Regions from separate parts of the Enterobacter sp. QK-SA4 genome, predicted to be linked through region 1. Evidence: predicted binding sites of a transcription regulator. Region 1 holds the regulator's gene; each other region holds the start of a gene.
What was found. Region 1 encodes CRP, which controls carbon source genes, mostly activating them, when cyclic AMP is high. Its sites were predicted from a motif close to ATGTGANNNNNNTCACAT; they were not measured.

Region 1 (6,091 bases):
CCTCAATCGCTGAATATCTGTTGCCTTGCTGTGATTTTTTATGCATATTTTGTGATTATATTTTCACAATAACTGTGACATAAAAATGGATGGTCATGACATGGCAACTGAACAACCAGCAATTACCCGCGCGACATTTGATGAAGTGATCCTGCCGATTTATGCACCGGCTGAGTTTATCCCGGTGAAGGGAAAGGGCAGCCGCATATGGGATCAGCAGGGTAAAGAGTATGTGGATTTCGCGGGCGGTATTGCGGTCACGGCGCTGGGTCATTGCCATCCCGCGCTGGTTGAGGCGCTGAAAACCCAGGGCGAAACCCTGTGGCACACCAGCAACGTGTTCACCAACGAACCGGCGCTGCGCCTGGGCCGCAAGATCATTGATGCGACCTTTGCCGAGCGCGTGCTGTTTATGAACTCCGGCACCGAAGCCAACGAAACCGCTTTTAAGCTGGCGCGCTACTACGCAACAACGCGCCACAGCCCGTACAAAACCAAAATCATCGCCTTCCACAATGCCTTCCATGGACGCTCCTTCTTTACCGTCTCCGTTGGCGGCCAGCCAAAGTATTCTGACGGGTTTGGCCCGAAGCCGGCCGATATTGTCCACGTGCCGTTTAACGATCTGCATGCCGTGAAAGCGGTCATGGACGATCACACCTGCGCGGTAGTCGTTGAGCCGATCCAGGGTGAAGGCGGCGTGACGGCGGCAACTCCGGAATTCCTGAAAGGGCTGCGCGAGCTGTGCGACGAACATAAGGCGCTGCTGGTCTTTGATGAAGTGCAGTGCGGGATGGGGCGTACCGGCGATCTGTTCGCGTATATGCACTACGGCGTTACGCCGGACATCCTGACCAGCGCCAAAGCGCTCGGCGGTGGTTTCCCGGTGAGTGCGGTACTGACGACGCAGGAGATCGCCTCCGCGTTCCACGTCGGCTCTCACGGCTCTACCTACGGCGGTAACCCGCTGGCGACCGCCGTGGCGGGCGCTGCATTCGACATTATCAACACGCCGGAGGTGTTGAACGCCGTGAGCGCGAAGCGCGAGCTGTTCGTAAAACACCTGCAAAAGATTGATGAGCAGTACGATGTGTTCAGCGAAATCCGCGGGATGGGGCTGTTGATTGGCGCCGAGCTGAAGCCGCAGTACAAAGGTCGCGCGCGCGACTTCCTGCACGCCGCCGCGCACGAAGGAGTGATGGTGCTCAATGCCGGGCCGGACGTGATGCGCTTTGCGCCGTCGCTGGTGGTAGAAGACAAAGACATCGAAGAGGGGTTAACCCGCTTTGCCTCGGCGGTCGCGAAGATCGTTAAAGGCTAATACTCGGTTCGCTTTAACCGACGCGTTAACCAAATGCCGTGATGCGGACGCTGACGCCATGCCACCGACGAAATGGTGTGCATGGTGTTCAGATGTCCCAGAACGCGCTGCAAATGCTGCTCCAGCGTGCTCATTGGCCCGTGGGTTAACGTCTCCGGCGCTTCCAGAATGTTTGAGTCGCCCGACTCGCCCGGCGCGTCATACTCCAGACGTTGCTGACACCTCTGCAACGCAATTTCACACGACTGCAAATAGCGCTGCGCCAGATCCGGCGTCAGCATCGTGTGCTCGCGCGCCAGCGTGGTCATGGCGTTAATGTGCTCGACGATAAACTGGCTGTGCGTCACCCAGAGCTTCATGTCTGCCAGATAGTGCGAGTTAAAGCCCGGCTCCTGCATCGCCTGGTTGAGCGAGTTAAACAGGGCGTTGTGCGCCTGGTTGACCTTCATCCGCTGATAGGCCAGCGGGGAGGGCTGCGGGTCGTCGCTCAGGATCAGGCGAATAGCCTGCTGGTCGGCTTCCAGCGCGTCGTGGGCGTTCTGCCTCAGCAGCCCGCTCTGCCACTGCGGCCACAGCCAGACCATTCCGCCAAAGGCAATCAGGCAGCCGATCAGGGTATCAATCAGCCTGGCGACAATAAACTGTTCGCCATTGAGCGTGAGCAGCTGCAGGGTATATACCGCCGTCACCGTAAAGCCCACCATCGCCCAGCCGTAATTTTTTCGGATAATCAGGTAGCTCACCAGCGTGATCGCCAGCATGCCTGCCAGGGTATAGCCTTCCGGCACGTGGAAGTGCAGCGTCACGCCCGCAATGATCAGCCCGGCCATCGTTCCGCCAGCCCGGTGCAGAATACGCACACGCGTGGCGCCGTAGCCGTTCTGGGTGACAAACAGCACGGTCATTAAGATCCAGTACGGTTTCGGCAGGTGCAGCGCCATGCCCATCAGGCTGGCGGTACTGAGCATCACGCTAATCCTGGCGGCGTTGCGCAGGGCGGACGATTTAAGAGAAAGATAGCTTTTGAGCGCGGGCAATAACGGAAGCCGTTTTTGCTTATCCGCCATCAGGTCGCGGGGATAAAGCGGGCGCTGCGTGCGCAACACGCGGGCGATGCGGCTGAAGTGCCAGGCGGCAAACTGGCCGACCGGGTTATCGGGATGCTGGCGGGCGATTTTCTCCAGCGCGCCCAGCTGTTTTTCCATGTTAAAGCGCGTCGGGTAGCGGTGGTAGAGAATATCATCGGCCAGCACGCGCAGACGTGCGGACACGGTTTGTGCGTTCCAGCGGATCACCGCTTCGGCGTGGCTGCGCTCGACCAGCTTTTGCACCTCCTGCGGGTGATGAAGGCTTACGGAGATGTGCTCCTGCAGATCCAGCCCGACCTGGAAGGTGCGCAGCAGCCGTTTGTATTCGTGGTTCTTGTTGGCGGCGAGCATATGCAGCTGCTGATAGCACTGGCTTATCAGGTCCACCACCTTCTGCTGGCGCGTCAGCAGCGGCGGTAAGGATTTTTCCGGGTCGGTATGCTGGGTGAGCAGGGTATATTTGGCTTCGCAGTAATCCGCAAGCTGCACATAGAGCAGGCTCAGGGATTCACGCAGCGGCTGTTCGCGCCACAGCCAGAACCAAAACCAGTTAAACAGCCCGTACCACAATGTCCCCAGGGCGTAGATCAGCAGCGGCTCCCACACCGGCATGTTCCCGGCGAGGCTCAGCGTGAAAATGGCCGCAATCAGCGAGGCGGGAAGCAGGCGGGCGTGCAGCGAACTGATTTCCGCCGTGACGCCGAGCGTCATCGCCAGCACGGTCAGGATCAGCGGCAGCGGGATATCCCGGGCAAGCAGAAGCTGCACGGCGAGGCTACAGCCGGCAAACAGGCAGCCACCGATAATCAGGCGTTTGAAAAAGCGCTTATGCGGCGTGTCCAGACCGGCGATGTTGCAGCAGGCGGGCACGAGGGAAAACAGCAGGCCTTGCTGAAGATGTCCGAGGATCAGGCCTATGGCCACAGGAAGACACAACACCAGCGTTTGCCGCAGTGCGTAGTTAACTTCCGGGTGATAGATCAGCCTGCGCCACATGGGGAGTAGAGACAAAAACGGCGTGACACCCTGCGGTGACACGCCGTTTGAGCGGAATTAACGCGTTCCGTAGACCACGATGGTTTTACCGTGGGCGGAGATCAGGTTTTGATCTTCCAGCATTTTCAGGATACGGCCCACTGTTTCACGGGAGCAACCGACGATCTGACCAATTTCCTGACGGGTAATTTTAATTTGCATGCCGTCCGGGTGGGTCATAGCGTCTGGCTGTTTCGCCAGGTTCAACAGGGTTTGTGCGATACGGCCGGTAACGTCCAGGAAGGCGAGGTTACCCACTTTCTCTGACGTGACCTGCAGACGGCGCGCCATCTGGGAAGAAAGACGCATCAGGATGTCAGGGTTAACCTGAATCAGCTGACGGAACTTCTTGTAAGAAATTTCAGCCACTTCACATGCTGTCTTTGCACGAACCCAGGCGCTACGTTCCTGGCCCTCTTCAAACAGGCCCAGTTCACCGATGAAATCGCCCTGGTTCAGATAAGAAAGGATCATCTCTTTCCCTTCTTCATCTTTGATCAGCACTGCCACCGAGCCTTTAACGATGTAATACAACGTTTCCGCTTTTTCACCCTGGTGAATCAGCGTGCTCTTCGATGGGTACTTATGAATGTGGCAATGAGACAAGAACCATTCGAGAGTCGGGTCTGTTTGCGGTTTGCCAAGCACCATGCGCTGTTATCCTCTGTTATAAGCTGTCACCAGAGTCATCAGATGCATCCGGACTCTGGGGTTGCAATCGAATTCTTACCCATACCCTGGGAAGTCGGCTACCGTAACGTTTCGCAGCCAGTAAAGTTTGATGTCCTCTGCATACACGTGTAACGTCAATGTATTACTGTAGCATCCTGAGTGTTTTAGCATAGCTTTCGCCGCGTGTCTCCTGGTGTCTCGCTTCAGCATGATGCAGGTCGCCTTCCATTGCGAGAAATGTAACGCACGCGTAATCTGTCACCAAAAATGCAACGTTGGAGTTAATGAATATGCAAGCGCGCGTGAAATGGGTTGAAGGTTTAACGTTCCTGGGCGAGTCCGCGTCAGGACACCAGATTTTGATGGACGGTAACTCCGGCGATAAAGCGCCAAGCCCAATGGAAATGGTGCTGATGGCGGCAGGGGGTTGCAGCGCCATTGACGTGGTGTCGATTCTGCAAAAAGGTCGTCATGACGTGACGGATTGTGAGGTTAAACTCACATCAGAGCGTCGCGATGAGGCGCCACGCCTGTTCACCCATATTAACCTGCACTTTGTGGTCACCGGTAAAGAACTGAAAGACGCGGCGGTCTCACGTGCGGTGGACCTGTCTGCGGAGAAGTACTGCTCTGTGGCGTTAATGCTGGAGAAAGCGGTAAAAATCACGCATTCGTATGAAGTGATCGAGGCGTGATTGATGGGGCATCGTGCGTGTTGATGCCCTCACCCTAACCCTCTCCCACTGGGAGAGGGAACATGCTCACGCGATCTGCTTCCCTTCCATCAGTCGCTCCACCAGCGGCGTCATGATGAGCTCCATCGCCAGCCCCATTTTCCCGCCCGGCACCACTAACGTATTCATGTGCGAAATAAACGAGCCCTGCAGCATTGCCAGCAGCCACGGGTAATCAATGCCTTCGAGATTGCGGAAATGGATCACCACAAAACTCTCATCCAGCGACGGGATGCTTTTGGCCGCGAACGGGTTGGAGGTGTCCACCGTCGGCACGCGCTGGAAGTTGATATGGGTGCGGGAGAACTGCGGCGTCAGGAAGTTAATGTAATCCTCCATGGAGCGCACCACCGAGTCCATCACCGCTTCGCGAGAATGGCCACGCTCGCTCATGTCACGCGTCAGCTTCTGGATCCACTCCAGGTTTACGATAGGAACCACGCCGACCAGCAGATCCACGTGGCGCGCCACGTCGTGTTGAGGGGTGACCACGCCGCCGTGCAATCCTTCGTAAAACAGGACGTCGGTGGGTTCCGGCAGCGGCTGCCAGGGGGTAAAGGTGCCCGGCACCTGATTCCAGGGTACGGCTTCATCATAGGTGTGCAGATACTTGCGGGACTGCCCTTTGCCGCTCTTGCCGTACTCTATAAAGGTTTGTTCCAGCAGGCCGAAGTCATTGGCTTCCGGGCCGAAGTAGCTGATGTGTTTACCCGAATCGCGCGCCTTACGAATGGCCATGTCCATCTCCGGACGCGTGTAGCGGTGAAAGCTGTCGCCTTCGACCTCCGCCGCACGGAGATTCAGCTGGGCGAAAATCTTGCGAAATGCGAGGCTGGTGGTGGTGGTTCCCGCACCACTCGACCCCGTAACGGCAATAACCGGATGTCTGGCAGACATAGCAACTCCCTGACTGAAAAGGGTGGAAGATCAGCCGTGAAACGCGTTGCGGGGCATGATATTGACCGTCTCATGCAGTTCTGACCACACCAGCACCACGTCGCCGCTTTTCAGCTGGCGCTTAACATCGTTGACCTTTTGCTCAAGCGAGCGTTCCTGTTCACCATAATCGGTGCCTTCGCGTAATACAAAGCTTTCAATCAGATTATCGAGCGTTTCGGGAGCCAGATCCTGCCAGGGAATAATCATTTTGCACCGTCCAGATAAGGGGTCAGCCAGTCAGGAATACGCGCCTCAAGCCACATTTTCGGGCGGCGCAGCGTGCCGCCGATAAACCCGACGTG
Region 2 (6,091 bases), 3.6 Mb from region 1:
CGGCTGCTCCATTGGGTTGCCCGGACCGCGCGGTATCAGACGGGAAACGAACGGCAGCGCCATTGGGTTGGCGATCGCTACCTGACGGTTAGGGTCAACGGAGATCCCGCCCCACTCGAACATCCCCAGGTTACCCGGGAAGACCAGCGTGCCCTGCTCAGACGGCGGCGTGAAGATGCCTTCATAGCGCAGCTGGTGGAACATCACGCGGCACACCAGCTGGTCAAACATGGTGGCACCCCACATGTCTGCCCCGCTGAGGTCTTTCTTCGGACGGAAGCTCAGGTCAGAGAACGGCTGGGTTTTGCTGACGTAATCCCCTTTTGCCGCGCCCTGCGGAACCGGTTTTTCCGGTGCAGGCACAACCAGCTTACCGTTGCTGCGATCCAGCACGAAGATGTTGCCCGTCTTGGCCGGCGCGTAAATCACCGGAACGGTTTTGCCATTAACGGTAATGTCCGCCAACGTCGGCTGGGACGGCATGTCCATATCCCACAGATCGTGGTGTACGGTCTGGTAGCTCCATGCCAGTTTGCCGGTGGTCGCGTTCAGCGCCACGATAGCGCTCGCATAACGCTCCTGCTCTGGCGTGCGGTTACCGCCCCAGATATCTGGCGTGGTCACGCCCATTGGCAGGTAGACCAGGTCCAGCTTCGCGTCATACGCCGCTGGTGCCCAGGAGTTTGGCGAGTTAAAGGTAAAGGTGTGCTCGTCCGAAGGGATCGCGTTGGGATCTTTCGCGCCCGGGTCGAAGGCCCACAGCAGTTTACCGGTGTTCACGTCGAAACCACGGATAACACCGGAGGTTTCACGCGTGGAGAAGTTATCCGTTACCGAACCGGCAATCACGATGGTTTTATCGGTGATGATTGGCGGCGAGGTGGGCTCATACAGACCCGGCGTGGTGTCCGGCATGTTGGTCTGCAGGTTCAGGATACCTTTGTTGGCAAAGGTTTCGCACAGCTTGCCCGTTTCGGCATTGATGGCGAACAGACGGCCATCGTTCACCGGCAGCATAATGCGGCGAGGACAGTCGGCAATGACCTCCGGGCTGGCATTATCGGCGCGCGCTTCATGGTAAGAGACGCCGCGACAGGTGACGTGCTGGAAGGACGGGTTGGAATTCAGCTGCGGATCGAAGTGCCATTTCTCTTTACCGGTGGCCGCGTCAAGCGCGAACAGACGCTGGTGCGCCGTACACAGATAAAGCATGTTGCCGACTTTAATCGGCGTCACTTCGTTGGTCAGCTCGCCCGGATCGTTCGGCATCTTCAGGTCGCCGGTACGGAATACCCAGGCTTCCTTCAGGTTTTTAACGTTGTCCGCGTTGATCTGCTTCAGCGGAGAGTAGCGTTGACCTTCCTGGTTACGACCATACGCTGGCCAGTCGCCGTCAGCGACCTGGGAGATAGCTGCCGCAGGCGTGGATTCCGCGTTCAGCGTACCGTTGATCTCCTGCGGGTCATTAAAGCCGGCCCAGGTCAGAATGCCGCCGGTAATCAGCAGGGCAACAACCAGGCCCGCCACCGCACCGCTGGAAGGCACAATCAGGCGACGCCAGACGAACGGCAGGATCAGCCAGATACCGAAGAAGACCAGGATGTCGCTGCGCGGCGTCAGTGCCCAGAAGTCAAAACCGACTTCCCAGACGCCCCAGATCATGGTGGCAAGGAGGAGGGCGGCATACAGCCACAGTGCAGATTGTTTTCTACGCAACAGCAGGACGGTTACGGCTACCATAACCAGACCCGCAATCGGGTAGTACCAGGAGCCGCCTAAAGCGACCAGCCAGACGCCACCGATTAACAGATACAGCGCGCAGAAGGCTGCGAATGCGGCTGTTAATGTCACCAGTAGACGCGGCTGTTTAGAGTTTGTTTCAGCCATAGAAAGTGTACTCGTCAGTTTTTGTTAATAATTTGCTAGCAACTAATTATAGGTATTAACAAGTGTGATCGGAATCACAATATTTGCTTTTTATAACTCATACGCCAGGCTTATCCATTTGCTGATATAATGGCTGGCTTGCGTATCAGTGCTGGATATTAACTCATCCGTATTGAGAGATTTTCACTAAAATCATTTGGTTAGTAATATGAAACATACTGTTGAAGTGATGATCCCGGAAGCCGAGATCAAAGCGCGTATCGCCGAACTGGGTCGTCAAATCACCGAACATTACAAGGACAGCGGCAGCGAAATGGTGCTGGTCGGTCTGTTGCGCGGCTCTTTCATGTTCATGGCAGACCTGTGCCGTGAGGTGCATGTGCCCCATGAGGTCGATTTTATGACCGCCTCCAGCTACGGCAGCGGCATGTCCACTACCCGTGATGTGAAAATCCTGAAAGATCTGGATGAAGATATTCGTGGCAAAGATGTGTTGATCGTTGAGGACATCATCGACTCCGGCAACACGCTGTCAAAAGTGCGCGAGATCCTGAGCCTGCGTGAACCAAAATCTCTGGCGATTTGTACCCTGCTGGATAAACCTGACCGTCGTGAAGTGCAGGTGCCGGTAGAGTTCGTGGGCTTCTCGATTCCGGACGAATTCGTCGTCGGTTACGGCATTGACTACGCGCAGCGCTATCGTCATCTGCCGTATGTGGGGAAAGTGGTACTGCTGGACGAGTAATCGAGGGCTGATGTCCTCACCCCGACCCTCTCCCACAGGGAGAGGGAGAACATTCCCGGCTTTATTTATGGTTCACATGCTTAAGCTGAAGGTTGGCAATCCCCGAACGGTAACGCTGCTCCAGCGTTTCGCGGTTGGTGGCGGTCACTTCCAGATTGCGCAGCAGGCCATCGTGAATACCGTACGCCCAGCCGTGGATAGAAACCTTCTGCCCGCGTTTCCACGCTGATTGCATGATCGTTGAGTGGCCCAGGTTATATACCTGCTCCATCACGTTGAGTTCGCAAAGGGTATCCATGCGACGCTCCTGCGGCATTTCGCCCAGCAGTGAGCTATGTTTGAACCAGATATCGCGGATGTGCAGTAGCCAGTTATCAATGAGCCCCAGTTCCGTGTTTTCAACCGCCGCCTGCACGCCGCCGCAGCCATAATGGCCGCAAATGATGATGTGCTCGACTTGCAGAACGTCCACGGCATACTGAACAACAGAAAGACAGTTGAGATCGGTGTGAATCACGAGATTGGCGACATTGCGGTGAACAAACAGTTCGCCGGGTTCAAGGCCGGTCAGGCGCTCCGCCGGTACGCGGCTGTCGGAACATCCAATCCAGAGAAAGCGTGGGTTCTGAGCCTGCGCGAGTTTTCCAAAAAATCCGGGGTCTTCCTCCACCAGCATTTTTGACCATAGTGCATTGTTGCTGATGAGTGTATCTATGTTGTTCATGGAGGTTAGCGACCTGTAACCGAGTTATTGCGTTGCGCTACTATAGGGTAACCCGACTTTTAATGAAACCACACAACGTGTGTAAGAACTGAAGGTAAGTTAATTTCATGGCAATTGCACTGGAGCTTGAGCAGCTTAAAAAAACCTATCCGGGTGGCGTTCAGGCGCTACGCGGAATAGATCTGAAAGTAGAGGCCGGTGATTTTTACGCGCTTCTGGGGCCGAACGGGGCGGGGAAATCGACCACCATTGGGATTATCAGCTCGCTGGTCAATAAAACGTCCGGCCGGGTGAGCGTCTTTGGGTACGACCTGCAAAAAGATGTGGTGAACGCCAAGCGCCAGCTGGGGCTGGTACCGCAGGAGTTCAACTTCAACCCGTTCGAGACGGTGCAGCAAATTGTCGTTAACCAGGCGGGCTATTACGGCGTTGAGCGTAAAGAGGCCCTCGAGCGTAGCGAAAAATACCTTAAGCAGCTCGATCTGTGGGAAAAGCGTAACGAACGCGCGCGCATGTTGTCCGGCGGGATGAAGCGCCGCCTGATGATCGCCCGTGCGCTGATGCATGAGCCAAAACTGCTGATCCTCGATGAGCCGACTGCGGGTGTCGATATCGAACTTCGTCGCTCCATGTGGGGCTTCCTGAAAGATCTCAACGATAAAGGCACCACCATTATTCTGACCACCCACTATCTGGAAGAGGCTGAAATGCTGTGCCGCAACATCGGCATCATTCAGCACGGCGAGCTGGTGGAGAACACCTCGATGAAGAATCTGCTCTCCAAGCTGAAATCGGAAACCTTCATTCTCGATCTGGCGGCGAAAAGCGCGCTGCCAAAACTTGAAGGTTACAACTATCGTCTGGTGGATACCTCGACGCTGGAAGTGGAAGTGCTGCGCGAGCAGGGGATTAACAGCGTGTTCTCACAGCTGAGCGCGCAGGGGATTCAGGTTTTAAGTATGCGTAACAAAGCGAACCGACTGGAAGAGCTGTTTGTCTCTCTGGTACATGACAAACAAGGAGACAAGGCATGACGCATCTTTACTGGGTCGCGCTGAAAAGTATCTGGGCGAAAGAGATCAACCGCTTTATGCGTATTTGGGTGCAAACCCTGGTGCCGCCGGTTATCACGATGACGCTCTATTTCATCATCTTCGGTAACCTGATTGGTTCCCGGATTGGTGAAATGCACGGCTTTACCTATATGCAGTTTATCGTGCCGGGCCTGATCATGATGGCGGTGATCACCAACGCCTATGCCAACGTGGCGTCGTCATTCTTCAGCGCCAAGTTCCAGCGCAATATTGAAGAGCTGCTGGTCGCGCCGGTGCCGACGCACGTCATTATCGCGGGCTATGTTGGCGGCGGCGTGGCGCGCGGGCTGTGCGTGGGGATCCTGGTCACGGCGATTTCGCTGTTCTTCGTGCCGTTCCAGGTCCACTCGTGGCTGTTTGTCGCGCTCACGCTGCTCCTGACGGCGATCCTGTTCTCGCTGGCCGGTCTGCTGAACGCCGTGTTCGCCAAAACGTTTGACGACATCAGCCTGATCCCGACCTTCGTGCTGACGCCGCTGACCTATCTCGGCGGGGTGTTCTACTCCCTGACGCTGCTGCCACCGTTCTGGCAGGCGCTGTCGCACCTGAACCCGATTGTCTACATGATCAGCGGGTTCCGCTTTGGCTTCCTCGGTATCACCGATGTGCCGCTGTTTACCACGGTGGCGGTGCTGGTGGTGTTTATCATCGCCTTCTACCTGCTCTGCTGGTCGCTGATCCAGCGCGGACGCGGGCTGCGCAGCTAATCTTTTGCCCGGCAACGTTCTGTTTGCCGGGCACTTTCTTTGACAGTTATCACCGTAAGCTAACCTTCACTCCGCTAAACTACTTGCCTGCTAAGGAGGGAGTTATGCTGGGATGGGTTATCACCTGCCACGATGAACAGGCGCAGGAAATGCTGGATAAGCTTGAAGCCAGATTTGGCCCGCTGGTGCAGTGCCGGGCGGTAAACTACTGGCGCGGGTTGAGCACCAACATGCTGAGCCGCATGATGTGCGATGCCCTGCATGAAACGGACACCGGCGATGGCGTGATTTTTCTTACCGATAAATCGGGCGCGGCGCCTTACCGCGCAGCCGCGTTGCTGAGCCATAAGCACGCGTGCTGTGAAGTGATCTCGGGTATTAACTTCTCCCTGCTGGCGTTAATGTATCCGCAGCGTGGATCCTTAAGCAGCGCAGAGTTTCGCCAGGCCATCGTGGCGCAGGGCGTTCCGGGCGTCAGCAGCTTGTGGCATCAGCAGCAAAAAAATCCTCCCTTCGTCCTGCTCCACGATTTGTATAAGAATTAAACGTTGGTATTGATGTCTCATTTGTTACAATAGCGGCAGTTTTCCGCACCGATTAAGACACCATGCTACCGCGCATTCTTTTCTTGCTATTGATGCTCATTTCCGGCGTCAGCTCAGCCAGTTTACTCAGTCAGCACACGCTGCCTGCCCAGTACATGCAAACCACCGAAGACGCGGCGATCTGGGCGCAGGTTGGGAACAGCGTGATCAACGTCGGTAACGTCCGCGCCGGGCAGATCCTGGCCGTTGTGCCCGCGGCGGCGGACTACTACGAATTTCGCTTTGGTTTTGGCACGGGTTTTATCGACAAGGGACACCTGGAGCCGGTTCAGGGGAAACAGCGCGTCGAGGACAGCCTCGGGGATCTCAATAAACCCCTCAGCAATCAG
Region 3 (6,091 bases), 2.9 Mb from region 1:
CCGGGGCTTTTTTTCCCGCATTGCTCACAAAAAACGATCCTCCTCTTTGATCCCCATTTCATCTTCGCCTATATGACTAGTCATGAAATTTTAAATGACTAGTCATATAGGGAGGAAACATGAACAATCAGCTGCCGGCCAATTTTTTATGGGGTAACTCGGTGTCAAGCATGCAGACGGAAGGGGCCTGGAATGAGGGGGGGAAAGGCATGTCGGTGTATGACATTCGCGAAGCCGGGGAGAACGTCTCCGACTGGAAAGTCGCGACCGACTCCTATCACCGCTACCGGGAAGATTTCGACCTGATGCAGGATCTGGGCATGAACTGCTACCGCTTTCAGATCTCCTGGAGCCGCGTCTGCCCGCAGGGCGACGGCGCGTTCAACGACGAAGGCATCGCGTTTTACGACCGTTTTATCGACGATCTGATCGCCCGCGGCATCGAGCCGATGGTCTGCCTGTACCACTTCGATATGCCGCTGGCGATGGCGCAGGAGTACAACGGCTTTAATGATCGCCGGGTAATGGACGCCTTTATCCGCTACGGCAAAAAGATGATCGACTGCTTTGGCGACCGCGTGAAGTACTGGCTGACCTTCAACGAGCAGAACATCTTCCATATGCCGGAAGCGTTCCGTATTTCCGGCTATATGCACGGCGAGAAAACCCTGCGCGAGCTGTACGAGCTGCAGCACCATACGATGGTGGCGCACATGGCGCTGACCGAGTATCTGCACCAGACCAGACCGGGCCAGCTGATGGGCGGCATGCTGGCGCACCAGCTGATCTACCCGGCCACCTGCAAACCGCGCGATATCTTCTGCGCCCAGCAGTACGACGAGTTCCTCAACCAGAACCTGCTGCGCGTCTTTGCAGGGCAGGGCTACAGCCCGGCGGTGATGGCGGTGGTTGAGCAGGAGGGCTTTGGCGATATCTACCGCGCCGAGGATTTAGCGCTGCTGGCGCGGACTAAAAACGACTATATGGCCTTCAGCTATTACGCCAGCAAAACGCTGGACAGCGATGCGATCCCGGAAGGTACGCCGGTGAACTATTACCTGCTGCATGGCGAGAAAAACAATCCGTACCTGAAGGCCACCGAGTGGAACTGGCAGATCGATCCGCTGGGCTTTCGCACCATCATCACCCGCTACGCCAACGACTGGCGGATGCCGGTCTTCCCGATCGAAAACGGCATCGGGGTGATTGAGTCCTGGGACGGCGTCAATCCGATTGAGGACGCCTACCGCATCGACTACCACCGGGCGCATATCAATGCCATGAAGGAGGCGATGTTCGAGGACGGGGCAGAGGTGATCGGCTACCTCGGCTGGGGGTTAATCGACATTCTCAGCTCCCAGGGCGACATGCGTAAGCGCTACGGCGTGGTCTATGTCAACCGTGAAAACCACGACCTGAAAGACCTGAAGCGCGTGCCGAAGAAGAGCTACGCGTGGTTAAAACAGGTTATCCATACCAACGGACGCGAGATGTAAGTCGTACGCTGCCGGGCCGTTTTTGTGACTGATTGATGGGAACTATCCGCTATGTCTGAAACAAAAATAACACCGCACATGCAGTCTTTTGTCGATAAGTTTGTTGAGTTCTCGGCGCGCCTGGCAAACCAGGTGCACCTGCGCTCCCTGCGCGACGCTTTCGCCACGGTGATGCCCATTTTCATCCTTGCCGGTCTGGCGGTACTGGTGAACAACGTGGTATTTCCGTGGATTTTTCACGGCGACACGCTCGCGCAGTTTAAGGTGTGGGGCGAGGCGATTATCAACGGCACGCTGAACATCGCCGCGCTGCTGCTGGCCCCGATGATTGCCTGGTCGCTGGCGCGCAACAAAGATTTCGACAATCCGGTCTCGGCAGTGGTTATCGCCGTCAGCAGCTTCATCATCATGATGCCGATGCGCCTGCAGATTACGCCCGTCGGCAGCGATGCCGCGGTGAACGTCACCCAGGTGCTGACGTTCGCCAATATTGGCTCAACCGGGATTTTCGCCGGGGTGCTGATCGGGCTGCTCTCAACGGAGGTGTTTATCGCCATTTCGCGGCTGAAGGCGCTGCACATTTCCCTCGGGGAAAACGTGCCTCCGGCGGTGAGCAAATCCTTTACCGCGCTGATCCCGACCATCCTCACGCTCTCCCTGTTCGCGGTGCTGGCGGCGATACTGGCAAACGTACTGCACACGGACCTGATCCATCTTATTACCACCTTTATCCAGCAGCCGCTGCGGCTGATCAACACCAGCCTGCCGGGGGCGATTTTCATCTACAGCTTCGGTAACTTCCTGTTCACGCTGGGTATTCATCAGTCTGTCGTTAACAGCGTGGTGCTGGAGCCGTTCCTGCTGATCAACACCAACGAGAACATGCTGGCCTTCGCCAACGGCCAGCCCATCCCGCATATCATCAACAACATCTTCGTGCCGACGTTTGGCATGGTGGGCGGCACGGGCAGCACGATCTCGCTGCTGATTGCCATCTTTATCTTCTCCAGACAAAAATCGGCGAAGCAGGTGGCGCGTCTGTCGCTGGCGCCGGGCCTGTTTAACATCAACGAGCCGGTGATTTTTGGCCTGCCGATCGTGTTTAACCTGCCGCTGATGATCCCGTTCGTGCTGCTGCCCGCCATCGGCATTTACTTCGCCTGGCTCTGTACCACGCTGGGGTTAATGTCGCGCTGCGTGGTGATGATCCCGTGGACCACGCCGCCCATTCTCAGCGCCTGGCTTGCCACGGCGGGGGACTGGCGGGCGGTGGTGGTGCAGTTGGCAATCATCGTATTTGGTGTATTCTTCTACCTGCCTTTCCTCAAGATTGCCGAGAGAGTGGCGTTGAAAAACAGCGGGATAGAAAACTAACTGAAAGGAAGGACGATGGCGGCGAAGTACATCACCATAGCGCGGGAAATTAAGAAACGCATTATCAGCCAGCAGTACGCCGCCAATGAACCGCTGCCGGACCAGTTTGCGCTGGCGGCGGAGTTCAGCACCAGCCGGATGACCATTCAGCAGGCGATGCGCCAGCTGATCGTCGAAGGTCTGGTCTATACCCGCCAGGGGCAGGGCACGTTCATCCGTAAAAACTTCCTTCAGCTCTCGCAGTGGGATCTCTCCGGCAGCGACTACTTTGGTGCGACCAAAACCTGGGAACATCTGGGCAAGGTGACCAGCCAAGTGGTGCATTTCGAGCTGCGTTTTCCGAATGAGAAAGAGCAGGCGTCGCTGATGATTAACGCCGATGCGCCGATCTATGACTTCATTCGACTCCGCCTGCTGAACGGCGAACCGATGTCGCTGGATTCCACGGTGATGCCGATGAATCTGGTGCCGGGCCTGACGAAAAACCATCTTGAAGGTTCGGTGTTTCAGTACGTGCAGGAGACGCTGGGGCTGAAAATTATGGGGTCGTATCGGGTGGTGCGGGCGCTTAAGCCCAACGCGCTGGACAGGGAGCATCTGGTCTGCGAAGAAACCGATCCGGTGCTGGAGGTGGAGCAGGTGATTTATCTGGAGGACGGCACGCCGCTGGAGTATGCCCACTGCCACTATCGGTACGACCACGGCGGGATAGTGATCGTGAATAATGGATAAAAAAAAGCGGGCAACGAGGCCCGCTTTTTTAATGCTTCGCTATCAGTTCAAACGCACCGGCATACCGGAGCGGTTCTGCACGGCCTGGTCAACAATCGCCGTTTCTACGTCTGGCTGAGAAGTCACCGCCTGCACCGCGCTGTTCAGCGTAACAGGGACGATTTCGTTGTTGTTGATCTGGTCTTCGCTGGTGGACAGCGGGTTGTGCACTTCGATGTAGCGGCTGCCGTCTGGCTCAGAGGTCGCTTTCACCGGTTCGTTGATGAACTGCACGCGCGTACCGACCGGCACGTTTTCGAACAGGAACTTGATGTCGTCGTTACGCAGACGCACGCAGCCGTGGCTTACGCGCAGGCCGATACCGAAGTTGGCGTTGGTACCGTGGATAGCGTACAGGCGGCCAATGTACAGCGCGTACAGACCCATTGGGTTATCCGGGCCTGCCGGTACAACGGCTGGCAGCGGTTCGCCCGCAGCGATGTATTCCGCGTGCATTTTGGCAGTCGGCGTCCAGGTTGGGCCCGCTTTCTTACGCTCAACTTTGGTGGTCCAGTTCATTGGGGTGTCTTTACCCAACTGGCCGATACCGATTGGCAGCACGATAACGGTGTTGGTGCCTTTCGGGTAGTAATACAGACGCATTTCGGCGCTGTTAATCACGATACCTTCATGAACGGTATCCGGCAGGATCAGCTGCTGAGGAATATTCAGCACGGTACCCGCTTTCGGCAGATACGGGTCAACGCCCGGGTTCGCTTCCAGCATGTTAGACAGGCCCAGCTGGTACTGCGCAGCGAAATACTCCAGCGGCTGAGAGTTACCTTCTGGTACCGTCACAACCTGGTTCTGGCCTACCAGACGGCTACCGTCTGTTGGCAGGGGATACGTCACCGCAGACGCGGTCTTACAAAAACCTACTACGGCTAACGCCGCCGCTAAAAGCGTTGTTAATTTCATGTTCATGTTGTGCGAGGTATCTAAGCCATTCTGGCGATGAGTTGATAAGTCTGAATCTGTGATGGGAGCGCATTATATGTGCATTCCCGCTCACTGGGAATTCAGATGTGTACGAAATCACATTTTTTTCGATTTTGTTAAAGTTTAGTGGATTGCCGCAACACGGGATCTCAATTCGGAATTGTGGCATAATGCCGTGTTTATCACACTTTTCGCAGGAATCTCCCCGTGTTAGTTACCAGCAACGTCACTATGCAGTTTGGCAGTAAGCCGCTGTTCGAAAACATTTCCGTCAAATTTGGCGGCGGCAACCGTTACGGCCTGATTGGTGCCAACGGTAGCGGAAAATCCACCTTTATGAAGATCCTCGGCGGTGACCTGGAGCCGACGCTCGGCAACGTATCGCTCGACCCTAACGAGCGTATCGGTAAGCTGCGTCAGGATCAGTTCGCCTTCGAAGAGTTCACCGTGCTCGACACCGTGATCATGGGGCATGGAGAACTGTGGGAAGTGAAGCAGGAGCGCGATCGCATCTACGCGCTGGCCGAAATGAGCGAAGAAGATGGCTATAAAGTGGCCGATCTGGAAACGCAGTACGGTGAGATGGACGGTTACTCTGCAGAAGCGCGCGCGGGCGAGCTGCTGCTGGGCGTAGGCATTCCGGTTGAACAACATTACGGCCCGATGAGCGAAGTGGCGCCAGGCTGGAAGCTGCGCGTGCTGCTGGCACAGGCGCTGTTCTCTAACCCGGACATCCTGCTGCTCGACGAACCGACGAACAACCTGGACATCGACACCATCCGCTGGCTGGAGCAGACGCTGAACGATCGCGACAGCACCATGATCATCATTTCGCACGACCGTCACTTCCTGAACATGGTCTGTACGCACATGGCGGATCTGGACTACGGCGAGCTGCGCGTTTACCCGGGCAACTACGACGAGTACATGACGGCGGCTACCCAGGCGCGTGAACGTCTGCTGGCGGATAACGCCAAGAAGAAAGCGCAGATTGCTGACCTGCAGTCCTTCGTCAGCCGCTTTAGCGCCAACGCCTCTAAGTCGCGTCAGGCAACCTCGCGCGCGCGTCAGATTGATAAAATCAAGCTGGAAGAGGTTAAAGCCTCCAGCCGTCAGAACCCGTTCATCCGCTTCGAGCAGGACAAGAAGCTGTTCCGTAACGCGCTGGAAGTGGAAGCCCTTACCAAAGGCTTCGATGAAGGCCCGCTGTTTAAAAACTTCAACCTGCTGCTGGAAGTGGGCGAGAAGATTGCCATCCTCGGTGCCAACGGCGTGGGTAAATCCACCATGCTGAAAACCCTGGTCGGCGAACTGCAGCCGGACAACGGCACCGTGAAGTGGTCTGAAAACGCGCAGATTGGCTACTACGCGCAGGACCATGAATACGAGTTCGAAAATGACCTGACCGTCTTTGACTGGATGAGCCAGTGGAAGCAGGAAGGCGACGACGAGCAGGCGGTACGCAGCATTCTGGGTCGTCTGCTGTTCAGCCAGGACGACATCAAAAAGCC

Region 2: the regulator CRP is predicted to act here: its motif matches at 1,950-1,967, upstream of hpt (hypoxanthine phosphoribosyltransferase).
Region 3: the regulator CRP is predicted to act here: its motif matches at 4,665-4,682, upstream of AC1VYI_RS17585 (ABC-F family ATPase).

Annotation. Positions count from the first base shown of each region.
Region 1 covers NZ_JBXFXH010000007.1:388,908-394,998, forward strand. The annotation lists gene pabA (aminodeoxychorismate synthase component 2) at 1-13, shown strand, start outside; gene argD (bifunctional acetylornithine/succinyldiaminopimelate transaminase) at 101-1,321, shown strand; gene AC1VYI_RS03295 (YccS/YhfK family putative transporter) at 1,318-3,405, opposite strand; gene crp (cAMP-activated global transcriptional regulator CRP) at 3,463-4,095, opposite strand; gene AC1VYI_RS03305 (OsmC family protein) at 4,407-4,811, shown strand; gene AC1VYI_RS03310 (phosphoribulokinase) at 4,878-5,747, opposite strand; gene AC1VYI_RS03315 (YheU family protein) at 5,778-5,996, opposite strand; gene AC1VYI_RS03320 (hydrolase) at 5,993-6,091, opposite strand, start outside.
Region 2 covers NZ_JBXFXH010000007.1:3,958,794-3,964,884, reverse strand. The annotation lists gene AC1VYI_RS20760 (glucose/quinate/shikimate family membrane-bound PQQ-dependent dehydrogenase) at 1-1,887, opposite strand, end outside; gene hpt (hypoxanthine phosphoribosyltransferase) at 2,096-2,632, shown strand; gene can (carbonate dehydratase) at 2,694-3,356, opposite strand; gene AC1VYI_RS20745 (ABC transporter ATP-binding protein) at 3,464-4,390, shown strand; gene AC1VYI_RS20740 (ABC transporter permease) at 4,387-5,157, shown strand; gene AC1VYI_RS20735 (PTS sugar transporter subunit IIA) at 5,262-5,702, shown strand; gene AC1VYI_RS20730 (polysaccharide deacetylase family protein) at 5,765-6,091, shown strand, end outside.
Region 3 covers NZ_JBXFXH010000007.1:3,305,319-3,311,409, reverse strand. The annotation lists gene AC1VYI_RS17605 (glycoside hydrolase family 1 protein) at 120-1,496, shown strand; gene AC1VYI_RS17600 (PTS sugar transporter subunit IIC) at 1,548-2,870, shown strand; gene AC1VYI_RS17595 (GntR family transcriptional regulator) at 2,886-3,602, shown strand; gene ldtB (L,D-transpeptidase) at 3,645-4,565, opposite strand; gene AC1VYI_RS17585 (ABC-F family ATPase) at 4,788-6,091, shown strand, end outside.